Regions from separate parts of the Neorhizobium sp. USDA 3394 genome, predicted to be linked through region 4. Evidence: riboswitches for the same ligand, from Rfam matches in the RefSeq annotation. Region 4 holds a riboswitch; each other region holds the start of a gene.
What was found. A riboswitch is a leader RNA that binds a small molecule or an ion and turns the genes downstream of it on or off. The one in region 4 is predicted to bind thiamine pyrophosphate.

Region 1 (4,948 bases), on a different contig from region 4:
AGTCTTGCCTTCGTCGTTAAGGCCGGTGATCCGCCGGGAATGGGCCATCGGCAGCGAAACCCGCTCAGCCGCGGCTTTTGGCGAACCGAGGAAAACCTCCTGACCTTCGACAGTCGCCGTCACGCCCTTGCCGCCAAGTGCCCTGGCATCCGCTGCAGCCGGGATCTCGACCTCGTCATCGGCAGCCTTGGCAAGGATGGCGACGGCGAGCGGATGGCTCGATCCGGCCTCTAGAGCGGCAGCAAAACGCAGCACGTCTTCCGCATTGCGGCCGAAGGCGATGACGTCGGTCACCTGAGGTTTGCCGGCAGTCAGCGTTCCGGTCTTGTCGAGCGCGACAGCGGTGATCTTGCCGAGCGTTTCGAGCACCGCGCCACCCTTCATCAGCAGACCGCGGCGGGCGCCTGACGACAGCGACGCGGCGATTGCCGCCGGTGTCGAGATGACCAGAGCACAGGGGCAACCGATCAAGAGTATCGCCAGGCCCTTATAGACCCACTCGCTCCAGGACTCGCCGCCGACAAGCGGTGGCAGGATGGCGACCAAAGCCGCAACGGCGACGACACCCGGCGTGTAATAGCGGGAGAACCGGTCGATGAAGCGTTCGGTCGGGGCCTTGCTCTCCTGCGCCTCCTCGACCAGCCGCACCACGCGGGCAATGGTATTGTCCTCGGCGGCGGCCGTCACGCGGACCCGCAAGGCCGCATCGCCGTTGATCGTGCCGGCAAACACCGTATCGCCGATACCCTTGGCAACCGGCGTACTTTCCCCCGTCACCGGCGCTTCGTCGATTGCACTTTCGCCGGCAATGATGATGCCGTCCGCTGAAATGCGGTCGCCGGGACGCACGAGGATGATCGCGCCGACGGCAAGGCTCTCGGCCGGCACTTCACGGGCCCGGCCGTTCTCTTCGAGCAGCGCGTTCTTCGGCACCAGCGCCGTCAGGCTCTGGATGCTCTGCCGCGCCTTGCCGGCTGCCACCCCTTCCAGCAGTTCGCCGATCAGGAACAGGAAAACCACGGCCGCCGCCTCTTCCGACGCATCGATGACAACAGCACCGACGGCGGCGATCGTCATCAGCATCTCGATGGAAAACGGCGTGCCGGCAAATGCGGCCATGACGGCGCGACGGGCAATCGGCACGAGGCCGATCAGCATCGCGGCCGTGAAAATGTAAGCGTCATAGGCCGGCAGCAGGTGGCCGATCCCGTAAGCCACGGCCAACGCAACACCGACCAGGATCGTCAATCGGCCCTTGGCCGATTTCCACCACGGTCCCTCCATCGGACCGTGATCGTGGCCGTGCAGGCCTTCAATTTCGGTAGAGCCGTGGTCGTGAGGGGAATGATCGTGCGCGCCATCATGGGCGTGATGATGGTGGTCGTGGTCGTGCGTCCCGCGGATCTCCCCCTCAATGGGGGTGATCGGGAGTTTGCCCCTTCCCAAAGCCCTGAGCGAATAACCCAACCCCACGACCTTCTTCTCGATGGCGACAAGATCACCGGTCCCGTCATGCCTCACCGTCATCGTGCCCGAAGCCACCGAAACGGACACGTCCTCGACGCCCGGCATGCGGCGCACCGCGGTGTCGATCTTCGTCGCGCAGCTGGCGCAATCCATGCCGCCAACCTTGTATCGTGCCTGTGTCGTCGCGCTCATCGTCTCTTTCCCGTTTGGACCGAGCCTCGTCTCTACAACCTCTAGCGACTAGAGCTGCAAGGCCCAAAATCAGAAAAAATCACTGGCGAAGCGCATTATCTTTGCTGTAAGCCATGGTGAAGACAGGGGCGTCCGGCAGAGCCGGGCTGAGAAGCACCCTTAGAACCTGAACCAGATCATGCTGGCGGAGGGAGTCGTCCGGGCGCTGACAACCGCGCCCCGCGCCTGCCCCGCCGAACGAGGCAGACATGCACACGACAATGCCCCTTAGCGAGACCCCCGGCCAGCTGCTGACCGCGATGCGCGCGAAAAATCCGCTCGTCCAGAACATCACCAATTTCGTGGCCATGAACATCGCCGCCAACGTGATGCTTGCGGCCGGCGCCTCCCCCGCCATGGTGCACACGAAGGAAGAAGCCGGCGAATTCGCCCGCATCGCCTCGGCCCTGACGATCAATATCGGCACCCTGTCGCCGGATTTCCTGGCCGGCATGAAGGCCGCGGCCGAAGCCGCCACCGAAGCTGGCAAACCCTGGGTGCTCGATCCCGTCGCCCATTATGCCACCGCCTATCGCCGCGCCGCACTTGCCGAGCTCATGGAACTGCGACCTACCGTCATCCGCGGCAATGCATCGGAAATCATCGCGCTGGCCGGCAGCCAGTCGAGCGGCCATGGCGTCGACAGCGGCGACAGCGTCGCGGCGGCCGAAGGCTCCGCCATCGCCATCGCCCGGCGGCAGGGCTGCGTGGTGGCCGTTACCGGCGAGGTGGATTTCGTCACCGACAGTCGGCGTTCGGCCCGCATCCTCGGTGGTTCGGCCCTGATGCCGCGGGTCACCGCGCTCGGCTGCTCGCTTACCTGCCTTGTGGGTGCCTTTGCGGCCAGCACGGACAATCCTTTCGAGGCGACGGCCGCAGCACTCGCGATGTTCGCGGTCGCGGGAGAGGAAGCGGCCTTCACCGCCTCCGGGCCCGGCTTCTTCTCGCCGATCTTCCTCGACCGTCTCGCGGCGCTGACCGGCGAGACACTCGATGCCAAGGCAAGGATCGTTTCCGCATGAAAAAGACCTTCGATCTTTCCGTCTATCTCGTCCTCGATCCGGATCTCTGCCGGGAGATCGGCATGGTCGAGACGGCAAGGCTGGCGGTCGCCGGCGGCGCGACCATCGTCCAGCTCCGCGACAAGCAGGCGGACACAGCGCAGATGATCGAAACCGGCCGTGCGCTGAAGGCGGTTCTGGCAGGCACCGGCGTGCCGCTGATCATCAACGACGACGTGGAAGCGGCGATCGCGATCGGCGCCGAAGGCCTGCATGTCGGCCAGAGCGATATGGTCGCCGTGATGGCGCGGCAGCGCGTCGGCCATGGCATGATCCTCGGCCTCTCGGTCGAGACCGAGAACCTGGCGCGGCGGGTGGATCCGTCGATCGTTGATTATGTGGGCATCGGTCCCGTCTTTGCGACAAGCACCAAGCCTGACCACAAGCAGCCGATCGGTTTCGACGGGCTTGCGCGCATCGCGGCCATGGCGCCGGTTCCGGCGGTCGCGATCGGTGGCGTCAAGGCGGAACATGCCGGACCTGCACTCGCCGCCGGCGCAAAGGGCATCGCGGTCGTCTCCGCCATCTGCGGCCAGCCCGATCCGCGGGCCGCAGCCCGCAGGATCGCCGCGGAAATCGAAAGGGCACGCACGTGAGCATCAAGAATGTCCTGTCGATAGCCGGTTCGGACCCTTCCGGCGGCGCCGGCATCCAGGCGGACCTGAAAACCTTCGCGGCGCGCGGCACCTATGGCATGGCGGCGCTGACGGCGCTGACCGCCCAGAATACCCAAGGGGTCAGCGGCGTGCATGCAGTGCCCGCAGCCTTCGTCGCAAACCAGATCCGCGCGATCTTTCTCGACGTGCGGGTCGATGCCGTGAAAATCGGCATGATTGCCAATGCCGAGATCGCCGAAGCGGTTGCCGAGGCACTCCGTCCCTACCGCGATACCGTGCCGATCGTGCTCGATCCGGTGATGATCGCCAAGGGCGGTTCGCCGCTGCTGGCGCTCGACGCGGTGGACGCCGTCACCTACAAGCTGATGCCGCTCGCCACCGTCGTCACCCCCAACCTGCCGGAAGCGGCAGCGCTGCTCGGCGACACGGTCGCCACGACCCGAGAGGAGATGGCGGTCCAGGCTGGGCGGCTGCTGACGATCGGCCCGAAGGCGGTATTGGTAAAAGGTGGCCATCTGGAAGGAGAGGACAGCCCGGATGTGCTGGCCGACGCCACCGGCATCCATTGGTTCGAGGGCAAGCGCACCCCGACCAGCAACACCCACGGCACCGGCTGCACGCTGTCGAGCGCGATCGCCGCCGAACTCGCCAAGGGCGCCTCGTCCGCGCAGGCGGTCGCCGTCGCCAAGACCTATCTCGCAGGAGCGATCGCAGCGGCCGATACCCTCACCGTCGGTACCGGCCACGGACCGGTATCACATTTTTACCAGTGGTGGTGAGGCACGTTCAAGGCGAAGGGCTCCGACCATATCGGGGCACGTCAGTCCTGGCGGTCGCAAGAAGTTACCCGGGGCTTTCTCGCGATCGACGGTGAAAGCACAGTCGTCCAGCTCGATAGTGCGACGGCCGGTTCTCAGCCCTTCTGCGCCGCAATCTTCTCGAAGGCGATGGCGATCTCCTGGCTGCCGTAGGGCTTTTTCAGAAGAACCGCGCCCTCTACTGCCGCCTCGTCGGGAATCCGGTCGTTGCCGGTTGCGAACACGATACCGACATCGGGAGATAGTCTACGCGCCTGCTGGGCGAATTCGCCGCCGGAAAGGCCCGGCAGGCCGAGATCCGTGACCACGACGTCAAAGCTGCGCGCCTCTATCATGGTGATCGCCTCCTCCGCGGTCGAGGCTTCGGAAACCTGGTGCCCCAGTTCGGCCAGGAGATCGGCCGTGCTCATGCGGATCAGGAAATCGTCCTCGACCAGCAGCACGGAATAATGCGGGAGAACCGGCCGCTGCCCGATCGGCGGGGCAGGCGGCTTGGTTGCGAACGATGCCCTCACCCGGTTGCGATGCTGCTGGCCGTTCAGCACGTGGCGAATCTTTCGCGCCAAGGCCTCGCGGGTATAGGGTTTCGAGAGCAGTTCGACGCCGGGATCGAGCCTGCCGCCGTGCACGATCGAGTTTTCCGTATAACCGGAGGTGAACAGCACGGCTATATCAGGCATCCGCTCGCGCGCATGCCTGGCAAGGTCGGTGCTTTTCAGCGGTCCCGGCATCACCACGTCGGTAAAGAGAAGGT
Region 2 (4,948 bases), 170 kb from region 4:
GAACCGCAATCGGGCGAAGTGTTCCGCCATCCGTCCTCGACCATCCGCTATCTCGAACAGGCACCGGATTTCGCCGACTATTCGACGGTGCAGGCCTATGCCGAAGCGGGCCTCGGCCCCGGCGACGATCCCTATCGCGTCACCTATCTGCTCGAACATCTGGGTCTCACCGGCCAGGAACACCCGAACACGCTCTCCGGCGGCGAGTCCCGCCGTGCAGCACTTGCCCGCGTCATGGCGCCTGAGCCGGACATCCTGATGCTCGACGAGCCGACCAACCACCTCGACCTGCCGACCATCGAATGGCTGGAAGACGAGTTGCGCAAGACCAGAAGCGCGCTGGTGGTGATATCGCATGACCGTCGCTTCCTCGAAAAGGTCTCGAATGCCACCGTCTGGCTCGACCGTGGCACCTCACGGCGCCTCAACCGCGGTTTCGGCGAGTTCGAAGCCTGGCGTGACGAGGTGCTGGAGGCCGAAGAGCTGGAGCAGCACAAGCTCGGCAAGGCGATCGAGCGCGAGGAACACTGGCTGCGTTATGGCGTGACGGCGCGCCGCAAGCGCAACATGCGCCGCCTCGGCGAGCTGCAGACGATGCGCAGCAATTACCGCGGCCACAAGGGACCGCAGGGCACGGTCCAGGCGAGCGTCAGCGAAGGCCGCGAATCCGGCAAGCTGGTCATCGAAGCCGAAAACATCACCAAGAGCTACGATCGGCCGATCGTCGCGCCCTTCTCCATCCGCGTGCATCGCGGCGACTGCATCGGCCTCGTCGGCCCGAACGGCGCCGGCAAGACCACACTGCTGAAGATGCTGACCGGCCAGCTGGCGCCCGATACCGGCACCGTCAAGCTCGGCACCAACCTGGAAATCGCCACGCTCGACCAGAAGCGCGAGGACCTGAACCCCGAGGACACGCTGTCCCATTATCTGACGGACGGCCGCGGCGAGACGCTGCTGGTCAACGGCGAGCAGCGGCATGTCGCAGGCTACATGAAGGACTTCCTGTTCCAGCCGGAACAGATCAGGACACCGATCAAGAACCTGTCCGGCGGCGAGCGCGCGAGGCTGATGCTCGCCCGCATCATGGCCCGGCCTTCCAATCTGCTCATCCTCGACGAACCGACCAACGACCTCGACATCGAGACTCTGGACCTGCTGCAGGAAATCGTCGCCGGCTACACCGGCACCGTCATCCTCGTCAGCCACGACCGCGACTTCCTCGACCGCACCGTGACCTCGACCATTGCCCCCGCCAATCCGGACGCACCGGATGGCCGCTGGATCGAATATGCCGGCGGATACTCGGATATGCTGGCGCAGCGGAAAGGCGCGCAGGAAGAACGGCGCCGTGCGGAAAAGGCCGACAAGGCAAGGACCGAATCTTCGGCACCCACCGCTGACGTCCAGAAGGGCAAAGGCAAACTTTCCTACAAGCAGAAATTCGCGCTTGAAAACCTGCCGAAGGAAATGGCGAAAGCCGAGGCCGAGATCGCCGCCCGCGAGAAGAAGATGGCCGATCCCAACCTCTTCACCAAGGATCCCGCCGCCTTCAACAAGCTGGCCGCTGAGATGGAAAAGCTTCGCCAAAACATCAGCAAAATGGAAGAAGAATGGCTCGAGCTCGAAATGCTACGTGAGGAAATCGAGGGCTGATTTTAGATTTGTTAAGCTTAACAATTAGTTAGCTATAAAAATATTTGTCGCGGACCGGAACATATGATGTCCCGAGACGTTCTGGGTATGAATAGTGGTCGAAATGTCCCGGAGACGGATCGGCCTGCCGGGAACCGATCAACCGAATGGGGACATCCAATGCTGACAAATGTTACGCGTCGTCGGCTGGCCACTGAGGCGATGAATCAGAGAGTTATGATTGTCGAAGACGAGTTTCTGATCGCGCTCGATGTGGCTGAGACGATCGAAGCCATGGGCCTCAAAGTCGCGGGTTTTGCCAATGCCCGCAAACACGCCCTCGCACTCGCCGCCTATGCCGATATCGCCCTGGTCGATGTCAATCTTTCGGACGGGCGAACCGGTCCTGAGATCGGCCGCGAGCTTGCCGAGCAATACGGCATTACCGTCGTATTCATGACGGGTAATCCGGACGACGTGAAAGCCGGCGTCAAAGGCTCGCTCGGCGTCCTGACGAAACCGGTCATGCCCGATGTCGTCGAGAAGACGATCGACTACGCCGTTGCCAACCGGCTCGGCGGCATGGCGATCGTGCCGCGTGAACTGAAAGTTTTTCCGCAGAACCACTGAGCATGTTGCTCCCGTAGAATTCGCCTTGAGCCGGTCGCAGACCGCCTCTTGCCAGCTATCTCCCTCGCCGCTAAATCTGATCCTGCTCTAACGGGGTGCCGCGCGTTTTCGTGCGGCTGAGAGGCCTTTGGCCAACCCGCGGAACCTGATCCGGTTAACACCGGCGGAGGGATTAGACGGCTCTTCATCAGCGCCTATTCCCCTTTGTCACCAAAACGAGGAACGCTGATGCGCAGCATCATTCTTTCGATATTCGCGGCCACGGCCGCCTTTTCCCTGTCCGCGCCCGCCGAAGCGCAGGAAAAGACGCTGACCGTCTATACCTATGAGAGCTTCATCTCCGATTGGGGTCCAGGACCTAAGGTCAAGGAGACCTTCGAAAAGACCTGCGCCTGCAAGCTCAACTTCGTCGGCGTCGCCGATGGCGTGGCGCTTCTCACCCGCCTGAAGCTGGAGGGTCCCGGCACCGACGCCGATATCGCGCTGGGCCTCGATACCAACCTGATCTCCGAGGCGAAGGCGACCGGCCTGTTCGAGCCGCATGGGCTCGACGCCTCCGGGGCCAAGGTGCCGGGCAATTACAGCGACGACACGTTCATTCCCTACGATTACGGCCATTTCGCCGTCGTCTACGACAGCCAGGCAATGAAGAGCCCTCCGAAAAGCCTCAAGGAACTGGTGGAGGGCGATCCGGCACAGAAGATCGCCATCGAGGACCCGCGCACGTCGACGCCCGGCCTCGGCCTGCTGCTCTGGGTGAAATCGATCTATGGCGACCAGGCACCGGAGGCCTGGGCCAAGCTCCGGAAACGCGTGCTGACCGTCACGCCAGGCTGGTCGGAGGCCTATGGCCTGTTCACCAAGGGCGAAGTGCCGATGGTGTTTTCCTACACGACCTCGCCGGCCTATCACATGGTCGAGGAGAAGACGGACCGCTACCAGGCCGCCTCCTTTTCCGAAGGACATTACATCCAGATCGAGGTCGCCGGCATGCTGAGGGGGGCGAAGGACAAGGATCTGGCGAAACAGTTCCTGAAATTCATGGTGTCGCCCGCATTCCAGGACGTCATCCCGACCACCAACTGGATGATGCCGGCCGCCAAGACCTCCCAGCCGCTCCCCGACGCTTTCAACAAGCTGGTGCAGCCGACCAAGACTTTCCTGATGGGGTCGGACCAGGTGGCCAAGAACCGGCAGGCGTGGATCGACGAATGGCTGACCGCCATGAGCATGAACTGATCCCATGCTGACGCGAGCCGAGCGGAGACGCGGGATAGGCTGGGGGCTGCTGAGCCTTGTCGGAATCGCCTTCTTCGTCGGCATCGCAGTCGCCGCCCTTCTCTCCTGGGACGCCGGTGACACCCAGAGCCGGCTGTTCACCGCCTATACCTGGCGAATCCTGCGCTTCACCCTGCTGCAGGCGGTTCTTTCGACGCTGCTGTCGGTCATCTTCGCGCTTCCCGTTGCTCTCGCGCTTGCACGCCGCCCAAGCTTTCCGGGCCGAGTATGGGTCATCCGGCTGATGGCATTGCCGATGGGCCTGCCGATGCTGATCGGTGCGCTCGGCCTGATCGGCATCTGGGGACGGCAGGGAGTAATGAACAGCCTGCTATTGAAACTTGGACTCGAACAGCCGATCAGCATTTACGGCCTTTCCGGCATATTGCTGGCCCATGTGTTCTTCAACCTGCCGCTCGCCGCAAGGCTGCTGCTCGCGGCACTGGAACGGTTGCCGGCGGAATATTGGCTCCTCTCCTCCAGCCTCGGAATGAAACCGTTTTCCGTCTTCCGTTTCATCGAATGGCCCGCGGCGCGGCGCGTCATTCCCGGCATCGCCGGCCTGATCTTCATGCTCTGCGCCACGAGCTTCACGCTCGTCCTGGTGCTCGGCGGCGGGCCGGCCGCGACGACGCTCGAGGTCGCGATCTATCAGTCGCTGCGTTTCGACTTCGATCCGCCCCGCGCGATCGCGCTGTCGCTGCTGCAGATCGGCACGACGGCGCTGATCCTGGTCGCGATTTCGCTTTTCCCGGCGCCAGACGATAGCGGCATCACGACAGGCCGGGCCACCCGCCGCTTCGACGGCCGGACAGTGCCGGCGCGGCTCTGGGACACGCTCGCCATTCTGCTCGCGACCGCCTTCCTGATCCTGCCGCTCGCCTCGATCGTCGCTGCGGGCGCTCGGGCCAATCTCTGGAGCCTCCTCAGCAGCGCCACCTTTCTGCGCGCCGCCTGGACCAGTTTCACGATCGCGCTTTCCGCCGGTCTGCTGGCCGTGCTGACCTCCCTGGCTATCATTGCCGGGCGCGAGGCAATTGCAGACATGAAGAGGCCCGCCGGAACGGCCAGGGCGTTTTCCGTGTCCTTGGGTGGAATGTCCTCGCTGGTGCTGCTCGTGCCGCCAGTCGTGCTCGGAACCGGCTGGTTCCTGATGCTGCGCCCGTTCGGCGATGTGGCGCGCTTCGCCCCGGCGCTGGTCGCGATCATCAACATGCTGATGGCGCTTCCCTTCGTGATGCGCGTTTTGGCCCCGGCCGTCGAAACGCATCGCGAGCGGACAGGCAGGCTGTCGGCAAGCCTCGGCCTTTCCGGCTTTTCGCGGGTTTGGAGGATCGACCTGCCGGTTCTGGCGATGCCCCTGCTGACGGCGCTGTCCTTCGCCATGGCGCTGTCGCTCGGCGAT
Region 3 (4,948 bases), 2.8 Mb from region 4:
TGGTAGCGGCCGTAGTCGAGTGCGGCCGGGCGCTTGGCAAAGCGCGGCAGCGTGTCGAAGAATGCCGTGCGGTTCAGCTCGTCGTCGAGGTTCGGATAGGCCTTGATGAAAAGCTGCCAGGCTTCCTGCGGATGGTTGGTGATGAAGATCGACGCCTGTTCTACCGCATGCAGGAAGCGCGGCAGGCGGTTGTCGGCGGCAGAATCGCGGCGGGTGACGAAGATCAGCTCATCGTAGGCCGGAACGCCGTGCTCTTCCGGGAAAAATGCACGGCCCGCATGGCCTTCCAGCTTCATCTGGGTCAGCTCGAAGTTGCGGAACCCGCCGAGCGTCGCATCGACCTTGCCGCCGATCAGCGACGGCGACAGCGAGAAGTTGACGTTGATCAGCTCGACATCGTTGTTGGACAGGCCTTCCGAGGCCAGCATGCGCTTCAGCATGGCATCCTCGAAACCGGTGACGGAGAAGCCGACCTTCTTGCCCTTCAGGTCCTTGAGGCTCTTGATCGGACCGTCCGCCAGCACCGTCACGGTGTTCAAGGGTGTCTCGACCAGCGTGCCGAACCGCACCAGCGGCAGGCCCGCCTCATGGTCGAGATAGAGATTGGGCTGGTAGTGGATGCCGATATCCGCCTGGCTTGCGGAGACCAGGCGCGGCACCGCAGAAGGGTCGGACGGCGGAATCAGCTCAACATCGAGGTTCGCATCGGAAAACAGGCCGCGCTGCTGGGCGATGACCATCGGCGCGTGATCCGGATTGACGAACCATTCGAGCAGCACGCTCAGCTTGTCGGCCGCCTGCGTGGGCGCGGCCAAGCTGGCGAGCGCGATGACGGAGGCGGTGAGGATACGGATCATGATCGAACGGAACTCCTTGATGCAGATTGGGATGAAGGATCGGCTTCGCTGGCCCAGGGGGCGAGACCGGCCGTCAGCCGGTCGATGAGAAGCCGCAAAATGAGGGTGAGGATGGCGAGTATGGTCATGGCCGCGAACACCGTATCGGTCTGCATGCGCGCATTGGCCTGGACCATCACGAAACCGAGGCCACCCGACGCACCGACCCATTCGCCGACGACGGCACCGAGCGGCGCCAGCGGGGCTGCGACCCTGAGGCCCGAGACGAGGCTCGGGATCGCCAGCGGCACGCGCATCGACACCAGCGTCTGCCAGTGCGAGGCGCCCTCCAGCGAAACGGCATCGAGGATTTCCTGATCGGTGCGGCGAAGACCGTCGGCAAAGGCGGAGGCGACCGGAAAGAAGATGATGATCGTCGTCATCGCCACCTTCGAGGCGAGGCCGAAACCGAGCCACAGAACCAGTATCGGCGCCAGCACGAAGACGGGAAAGGCCTGCAGGATCAGCACCATCGGCCAGACCAGACGGCCGAGCCGCGGCAGCGCTGCGACACCGAAGGCGGTGGCGATCCCGAGACCAGCACCGATCACCAGCCCGAAGACGATTTCCGTCAGCGTGACGAGACTGTTCTGCAGCAGGAAGCCGGGCTGCCGCAGAAAGGCGGACGCGACGGCAATGGGAGACGGCAGAATATAGCGAGGCGGAGCAAACAGCCAGACGCCCGCTTGCCAGAGGGCGACAAGCAAGACGAGGCCGATGACCGCGTGGGAGGCGCGCATGATGCTACGCGTCGAATCCAGACGCGACGGCTGGATATCCTTTTGGGACAACGGAAAGAATGAATGTCATCGGTCGATCTCCAGATCAGCTCAATCACGGAGATCCAGGTGAAGCGGAGAAGAGAAAAATCGTCGGATGACGCCTATTTCCGTTCCTACGCCGGCATGACCCGGATCAGGTTCAAGGGTCCGGCTCAGCGCCATCTCAGCATCGTCAAGATGCTCCCCTCGGAATGGGACGATAACTGTCGGTTTTCAGTATGCCTGTCAAGCGGTCCGGCCGGCCCGCCATCGTTTCCAATTCAGCGTGCGTAGAGCCTGTCGAGACGGACCACCCGGCCCACCAGCACCAGCGCAATGACCGTGAAGACGATCAGCACGGCCGAGATGGCATGCGCCGTCGGCTCCAGGCTGAAGGTCGATTCCGAATAGATGCGGACCGGCAGCGTCGTCAGGCGGGCGGTGGTGAGGAAGCTCGTCACCGTCACCTCGCCGAAGCTCAGGAGGAAACCGACGATGCCGGCAGCAAACAGTCCCGGCGCCAGACCCGGCATGATGATCAGGAAGAACCGCCGCGCAGGGCTTGCCCCGAGGCTCGCCGCCGCCTCTTCCTGCGCCCGGTCGAGCCCCATGACCGAGGTGGTCAGAAGCGTGATGGCGAAGGGAAGGATGACGATCACGTGGATTGCCACGAGGCCGAAAAAGGGTGGAATGATCAGGTAGATCTGCAGCAGCCGCAGCATGCCGACGCCGATCGCCACATGCGGCAGCGACATCGGCAGCAGCCAGAAGGTCAGAAGCGCCGAGCGGCCCTTGAACGGATAACGGGCGAGCGCAAACGCCGCCGGTAGCGAGAGCGCAAGCGCCACCAGCATCGAGGTGACGGCAAGCTGCACCGACACCCAGAAGGCATCCGCATAGGTCCCCGCAAAGAACACCGCTTCGTACCATTTCAGCGTGAAGCCGCGGAAACCGGACGCGGTCGCCTGCGGCACGTCGTTGAAACTCTGGATGCAGACCAGCACCAGCGGCAGCAGCAGGAGCAGCAGCGAGGTGGCGAGCAGCAGTTTCGAAACGAGCGGCCCGAGAATGTCGATGACCGGCACGATCCAGCGCGGAATGCTCCATGGATTGCTGGGCTTGCCCTTCAGCCACGGCATGAGGCGGTTGAGGAGATAGGCGCAGAGCGCCGCAAACGCGAGACCGGTCACCGTCATGATGATCGCAAGTGCTGCGGCAAGCGGTGCGTTGAGGTTCTTGATCGCCTCCTGCAACACCAGCATACCTGTGGTCCAGACCTTCTTGCCGCCGAGCAGCGAAGCGGACACATAGGCCGTGGTCGCCATCAGGAAAACGATGATGGCGCCGGACCGCAGGCCCGGCAGCGAAAGCGGCAGGTCCACCGTGAGGAACCGGACCGCCGGAGACGCGCCAAGGCTCTGGGCCGCCTCATGCACGCGCGGCGAAGTGTTCTGCAGGTTGTCGTAAAGCGCCAGCACCATGAACGGCAGAAACACCTGCGCCAGCGCGACCGCGACCGCGCCATGGGTGAACAGCATGTATCTCGCAGGCGGAATGCCTACGAGGCCGGTGACCGAATTGATCAGCCCTTCCGGCGCAAGCAGCAGGATGATGCCGAGCGAGCGCACCACGACATTGGTGAGCAGCGGAATGAGGATGACGGCGAACGCGGCCGCGCGGTATTTTACCGGCATCCGCGCCAGCCAGTGGGCGAGCGGATAACCGAGAAGCGCGGTGATCACCGTAACGCCGAGGCCGAGCAGGATGGTTTCGGAAACGACGCCGAAATAGAAACTGTCGGAGACGATGTCCCGGAACTGGGCGATCGACGGCGCCAGGAACAGCGGGCCGAAAGGATCGGGATACTCGTGCAGGGAGAGCACGAGGACCACGAACATCGGCGCCGCGAAGGACAGAAGCAGCCAAAGGGTGACCGGCGCTGCAAGCGCCGGCCCGATCCAACGGTTCATCCCGCGATCTCCCGATCGTATTTCGCCTGCCACTTGGCGCGGCTGGCATTGATCACGTCCCAATCGAAATCGACGAGCTTGGCGACATCGGCATCGCCGAGCACGAGTTTCGACTTGAGATCGTCCGGGACCGTGATGTTGCTGACGGTCGGCGAATAATAGATCTGGCGTGCATAGGCGAGCATGCAGGGCTCGGAGAGGTGCAGGTTGATCCACTCTTCGGCGAGCTTCTGGTTCTTCGTGCCCTCGGTGATGCAGGCGACGTTCATCGAAAGCGCCTGCCCCTCGACCGGCTTGGCGATCGCAATATTGGGGTTGCGCGATTCCACATAGGACTGGGTGAAACTGCCGAACTCGACGGAAAGGTCGGCGAGCTTCTGGTCGAACATTTCGAAGAGCTGCGCCTGGCTGCCCTGGATCGCCGCGAACGGCTTCAGTTCCTTGACCTTTTCGAAGGCGATGTCGGCGTTCTTCTCGTCCCCGCCCCAGACGCGGGCAGCCATCATCAGCGCGGAGATGCCTTCGGCGCCGAGACCGTCCGGCCAGGCGATGCGGCCCTTCCATTCCGGGTTCCACATGTCCTTCCAGGAGGTGATCGGCTTCGACGCCTTGGTCTTGTTATAGACGATCGTGCAGGGGTTGAAGGCAACGCCGTAACCGCCCTTGCGCGCGCTCGGATAGAGAGCCTCGAAGTTCTTGACGGCTGGCGTCGGCGCCTGGGTAACGCCGTCCTTCACGGCCTGCCGGCTTTCGAAAATGTTGAGGTAGAGAACGTCGAAGCTCGGGCGGCCGCGCTCGGCATAGGCGCGGGCACGGCGATCACCGGTACCGCCGAGGACGTAGCTGACCTTGCAGCCGTATTTCTCGACAAGCGGCTTCTCGACATGTTCCTTGACGATCTTTTCCTGCGCGCCGCCCCATATGCCGACGACGAGTTCGTCGCCCTTCTTGGGCTCCTGAGCGGATGCGGGACGGATGATGTGGAACGGTGCGGCAAGGCCGGCACCGGCAATCAGCTTGTTGAATGTACGACGCGAGACGTTCATGTCTTGGTTCCCCTTTTTCGGTCAGATGAATGTGGCGCCACCCGGCTGGGTCTGGATGCTGCACGGCGTCCCGAGGGGCGGAGGCGGCATATCCGAAGGCACGATCAGGCGGATCGTGCCGCATGCGGATTGGATATCGGCTTCATACGTGTCGCCGAGGAAAGCGGAATTGACGAGCGTGCCGGAGACGTGCAGCGGCCCCGGCCCGTCGGAAAGCCTAAGGCGCGAGGCGCGCAGCACGAGACGGGTCGCACCCGAAGGTGCGCCTTCGCAGG
Region 4 (4,948 bases):
GCCAGCGACCCGTCCCCGGTTGGTGGCCGGCAGGCGGGAGGGGTTTTGATGCTGGATGAAGTCCCCTCCCCAACCCCTCCCCACAAGGGGGAGGGGCTCCACGCGCCGCCCCATGCCTTCATGTGATCGCCCTGCTCTTGAGGGGAGATAGGCTGGGCTGCAAGGCAGCGGGCTGAACTGCCTCGACGTCGAAGGACAGGATCAGCTCACGCCTTCCCCACCGGCATATAGAGATCTCCGCCGTCGCGATATTTCGCAGCCATGGCTTCCAGGCCCTCCTTCTGCGCCTCGGCGCGGATGTCATGCGAAATCCGCATCGAGCAGAATTTCGGGCCGCACATGGAGCAGAAATGCGCCACCTTGTGCGCCTCCTTGGGCAGCGTCTCGTCATGCATCGAACGCGCCGTTTCCGGATCGAGCGAGAGGTTGAACTGGTCCTCCCAGCGGAACTCGAAACGGGCGCGCGACAGCGCGTCGTCGCGCACCTGCGCCGCCGGGTGGCCCTTGGCGAGATCGGCGGCATGCGCCGCGATCTTGTAGGTGATGACGCCCACCTTGACGTCGTTGCGGTCCGGCAGGCCGAGATGTTCCTTGGGCGTGACGTAGCAGAGCATGGCGGTGCCGAACCAGCCGATCATGGCTGCCCCGATGCCCGACGTGATGTGGTCGTAGCCCGGCGCGATATCGGTGGTCAGCGGCCCGAGCGTATAGAACGGCGCCTCGCCGCAGACGGCGAGCTGCTTGTCCATGTTCGCCTTGATCTTGTGCATCGGCACATGGCCGGGGCCTTCGATCATCACCTGGCAATCCTTCGCCCAGGCGATCTTCGTCAGCTCGCCGAGGGTCTCCAGTTCAGCGAACTGCGCCGCATCGTTGGCATCGGCGATCGAACCGGGGCGAAGGCCGTCGCCGAGCGAGAACGACACGTCGTAGGCCCGGGCGATGTCGCAGATTTCCTCGAAATGCTCGTAGAGAAAACTCTCCTTGTGGTGATGCAGACACCACTTGGCCATGATCGAGCCGCCGCGGGAGACTATGCCGGTGACGCGGTTGACGGTGAGCGGGATATAGGCGAGCCGCACGCCCGCATGGATGGTGAAATAGTCGACACCCTGCTCGGCCTGCTCGATCAGCGTGTCGCGATAGACCTCCCAGGTCAGGTCCTCGGCAATGCCGTTCACCTTTTCGAGCGCCTGGTAGAGCGGCACGGTGCCGATCGGCACCGGCGAATTGCGGATGATCCATTCGCGGATATTGTGGATGTTGCGGCCGGTCGACAGGTCCATGACCGTATCGGCGCCCCAGCGGATCGCCCAGACCATCTTCTCGACTTCCTCGGCCATCGACGAGGTGACGGCCGAATTGCCGATATTGGCATTGATCTTCACCAGGAAGTTCCGGCCGATGATCATCGGTTCGGATTCGGGATGGTTGATGTTGGCGGGAATGATCGCCCGGCCTTCCGCGACTTCGCGCCGAACGAACTCGGGTGTCACGAAGTCCGGCACATGGGCGCCGAAACTTTCGCCGTCGCGGATGAGCGGCTCGCTGGCCGCCTGCCGGCCGAGATTCTCGCGGATGGCGACGAATTCCATCTCCGGCGTGACGATGCCGGCCCGCGCATAGGCGAGCTGGGTGACGGCCCTGCCCACCTTCGCCTTGAAAGGCTGGTTGCGGACCGGGAATTCCGGCGTCAGGTGGCTCCCGGACACGAAGCCGTTATCCTCCGGCCTGACGATGCGGCCCTCATAGGCCTCGACATCGCGGCGGGCGGCAATCCAGTTTTCACGCAGGCGCGGCAGGCCCGCGTCGATGCTGATCGCGGCACCTTCCACCGTGTAGGGACCGGAAGAATCGTAGACGGTGACCGGCGGTTCGCCGGAGGTCGGATGCAATGCGATCTGACGCATCGGCACGCGGATGTCCGGATGGATCGTTCCTGCTTTCAGGACTTTCATGGAAGCGGGAAGCGGGCCGGTGGTGACGACCGGGGTAAGCTTGGTGGTTGCGATATTCATGGCTCAAGGCTCCAAGGTTTGACGTTTGGAGACCCAGTTCCAGTGTTGGAATGATGGAAAAACACCCCGGAATCCGAAGGACGGTTTCCCATCCTCGCTGCCGCAGCGCCCGCACCGTCCCTACGCCAGTATGAACTGGATCAGGTTCAACGGGTCACTGCGCCTCGGCCGGCCAAAGCCGGTCCGACCAGCAGTATCTCAGCCCCTTGGCGGGACCCCCCTGGTGAATGGCGCCATCAGAAACCCGCGGGCCGTTGATGTCAAGCCGGGCCATGCCGATGGTAATCGATCGGATTTTACGGAATCCCGCATCCCTAACTTCACGACGTTTATTACCGGAATCTTATGCTTTCCTGCGTAGTAAAGTCTCCAGCGATGAACGCAGAATTCGAACGATCCGGAGACGTCGAGATGAACGAGACCATTCGCGAATTGCTCACACGGGTAGGCGGCCTTCCGGTCGCTGTGACCGAGCTGGAAGACGGCGCCGATCTTTATGCGGCCGGCCTCTCCTCCTTTGCGTCCGTGCAACTGATGCTGGGCCTGGAAGAGGCCTTCGACATCGAGTTTCCCGACAGCCTTTTGAACCGCAAGTCCTTCGCCAGCATAGCGGCGATCGAGCAGACGGTTTCGCATATCCTGAAAGCGCGCGAGGCCGCTTGAGATGAGCCTCCCTGCCTTTGCCGCCGACATGAGCCTGAGCGCCCGCGCTCACCGCGTGGCAACCGTAGCGGCCGAATTTGCCGACCGTGTCGACCATGACGGCCGCTTCCCCCGCGAGGCCGTCGATGCCATGAGGGCCGAGCGCCTGATCGGTATCCAGATCCCGGCCGCGTTCGGCGGCGAGGGCGCTTCGATCACCGAGATCGCCGAGGTCTGCTCCATCCTGGGACAGGCCTGCGCCGCGAGCGCCATGGTTTTCGCCATGCACCAGATCAAGGTTTCGAGCCTCGTCGAGCACGGTGGCGACAGCGAATGGCACAGGGACTTCATGCGCGAGCTTGCCGGCCGCCAGCTTCTCGTCGCCTCCGCGACGACCGAGGGCGGCATCGGCGGCAATATGCGCAACTCCATCTGCGCGATCGAGGTCGAGGGCGACACCTGCCGCCTGACGAAGGACGCGACGGTGATTTCCTACGGCGCCCATGCCGATGCGATCATGGTCACCTCGCGCTCCAACGAGAAGGCCGCACCGACCGACCAGGTCATGACCGTCTTCAAGCAAGGCCAGTATAGCCTGCAGAAGACCGTCGACTGGGATACGCTCGGCATGCGCGGCACCTGCTCCGACGGTTTCCTCTTCAGGGGTGAAGCGCCGTCCGTCCAGATCTTCCCAAAGCCGTTCGCCGAGATCGCGGCGCAGTCGATGCTCGCCACCTCGCATCTCCTCTGGAGCGCGGTCTGGTACGGGATCGCCGCCGATGCGGTACTGCGCGCCCAGGCCTTCGTGCGCGCCGCCGCCCGCAAGGCGGGCGGCACCCAGCCGCCCGGCGCACTGAGGCTGGCCGAAGCCTCGAACCTGCTGCAGCTCCTCAAGGCCGGCATCCTCTCCGGCCTCAGGATCTACGCGGATGCCAAGGCGGATCACGACCAGCTGTCGTCCATGGCCTTTTCGATCGCCATGAACAACGTCAAGCTGGCCTCTTCCGAGACGATCCTGACCATCATCAACCAGGCGATGATCATCTGCGGCATCATGGGCTACAAGAACGGCACGCCCTACAGTCTCGGCCGGCATCTGCGCGACGCGCATTCCGCCCAGCTGATGATTTCCAACGACCGCATCCTCGGCAATACGTCGACCATGCTGCTCGTTCAGAAACCGGACACCAGCCTGCTCGGCTGACGCCCCTATCATTTCAGATGTAAACCATTGAAAAGAATGAGGTAAAGCCATGGATATGCAAGTTTCCTTTCTTGACCGCCTGTTCGATGCAGGCCTGCTGATCGAGACCGGCGTCGACGGACTGTATGGCCGCAGCGGCCAGTTCGAAGACGTCATCGCCGCCTTCGAGCGGCTGATCGACAAGGTCGGCGGCGGCGACGGTGCCGAGGCGATGCGCTTCCCGCCGGGCATGAACCGCGCCTTTTTCGAGACCAGCGGCTACATGAAGAGCTTTCCGCAGCTCGCCGGCACGGTGCATTCGTTCTGCGGCAACGAACTCGACCATATGAGCCTCCTGAAATGCATGGAGGTCGGCGAGGAGGACTGGACCAAGGGCCAGGAAGCAACCGACATAGTCTTGACGCCCGCCGCCTGCTATCCGCTCTATCCGACTGTTGCGCGCCGCGGCAACCTGCCCGCCGGCGGTGGCCTCTTCGACCTGCAGAGCTACTGCTTCCGCCACGAGCCCTCCAGGGATCCGGCCCGCCAGCAGCTGTTCCGCATGCGCGAATATGTCTGCATGGGTACAGAAAGCCACGTCACCGATTTCCGCCAGCTGTGGATGGATCGCGGCGTCGAGATGATGAAGTCGCTCGGCCTCGATGTGACGATCGATATCGCCAACGACCCGTTCTTCGGCCGCGCCGGCAAGATGCTGGTCAACAACCAGCGCGACCAGAACCTGAAGTTCGAGCTGCTGATCCCGATCACCTCCGTCGCCAAGCCCACAGCGTGCATGAGTTTCAACTACCATCAGGACTCATTCGGCCTGAAGTGGGGCCTGAACCTGGAAGACGGTAGCGTCGCCCATACCGCCTGCGTCGGCTTCGGCCTGGAACGCATCGCGCTGGCACTCTTCCATACCCACGGTCTGGACGTAAAAGAGTGGCCGGGCTCCGTCCGCGCCACGCTCTGGGGCTGATCCAATGACGGCGGTATTTCCCGCGCTCGATCCGGCGAACTACAGGACGCATGCGCTGCATTCAGCCGAGCGCATGTGGCCGGAGACGAATTGTTACGTCGATCTGTGGATAGAACTGCTTTC

Region 1: it holds a riboswitch for thiamine pyrophosphate, as region 4 does, so the genes downstream of both, thiM (hydroxyethylthiazole kinase) here and thiC (phosphomethylpyrimidine synthase ThiC) in region 4, are expected to answer to the same signal.
Region 2: it holds a riboswitch for thiamine pyrophosphate, as region 4 does, so the genes downstream of both, thiB (thiamine ABC transporter substrate binding subunit) here and thiC (phosphomethylpyrimidine synthase ThiC) in region 4, are expected to answer to the same signal.
Region 3: it holds a riboswitch for thiamine pyrophosphate, as region 4 does, so the genes downstream of both, ACZ9EJ_RS05420 (ABC transporter permease) here and thiC (phosphomethylpyrimidine synthase ThiC) in region 4, are expected to answer to the same signal.

The regions. Positions count from the first base shown of each region.
Region 1 is NZ_JBWCDU010000002.1:1,801,925-1,806,872, forward strand. It holds gene ACZ9EJ_RS30090 (heavy metal translocating P-type ATPase) at 1-1,659, opposite strand, end outside; TPP riboswitch at 1,774-1,869, shown strand; gene thiM (hydroxyethylthiazole kinase) at 1,920-2,720, shown strand; gene thiE (thiamine phosphate synthase) at 2,717-3,355, shown strand; gene thiD (bifunctional hydroxymethylpyrimidine kinase/phosphomethylpyrimidine kinase) at 3,352-4,155, shown strand; gene ACZ9EJ_RS30110 (response regulator) at 4,290-4,948, opposite strand, start outside.
Region 2 is NZ_JBWCDU010000001.1:4,117,294-4,122,241, reverse strand. It holds gene ACZ9EJ_RS20165 (ABC-F family ATP-binding cassette domain-containing protein) at 1-1,656, shown strand, start outside; gene ACZ9EJ_RS20160 (response regulator) at 1,816-2,265, shown strand; TPP riboswitch at 2,347-2,454, shown strand; gene thiB (thiamine ABC transporter substrate binding subunit) at 2,494-3,504, shown strand; gene thiP (thiamine/thiamine pyrophosphate ABC transporter permease ThiP) at 3,509-4,948, shown strand, end outside.
Region 3 is NZ_JBWCDU010000001.1:1,140,448-1,145,395, reverse strand. It holds gene ACZ9EJ_RS05425 (ABC transporter substrate-binding protein) at 1-857, opposite strand, end outside; gene ACZ9EJ_RS05420 (ABC transporter permease) at 854-1,636, opposite strand; TPP riboswitch at 1,772-1,875, opposite strand; gene ACZ9EJ_RS05415 (ABC transporter permease subunit) at 1,939-3,627, opposite strand; gene ACZ9EJ_RS05410 (ABC transporter substrate-binding protein) at 3,624-4,673, opposite strand; gene ACZ9EJ_RS05405 (ABC transporter ATP-binding protein) at 4,695-4,948, opposite strand, start outside.
Region 4 is NZ_JBWCDU010000001.1:3,946,532-3,951,479, reverse strand. It holds gene thiC (phosphomethylpyrimidine synthase ThiC) at 207-2,018, opposite strand; TPP riboswitch at 2,118-2,250, opposite strand; gene ACZ9EJ_RS19475 (acyl carrier protein) at 2,430-2,681, shown strand; gene ACZ9EJ_RS19470 (acyl-CoA dehydrogenase family protein) at 2,683-3,864, shown strand; gene ACZ9EJ_RS19465 (amino acid--[acyl-carrier-protein] ligase) at 3,914-4,825, shown strand; gene ACZ9EJ_RS19460 (DUF1839 family protein) at 4,830-4,948, shown strand, end outside.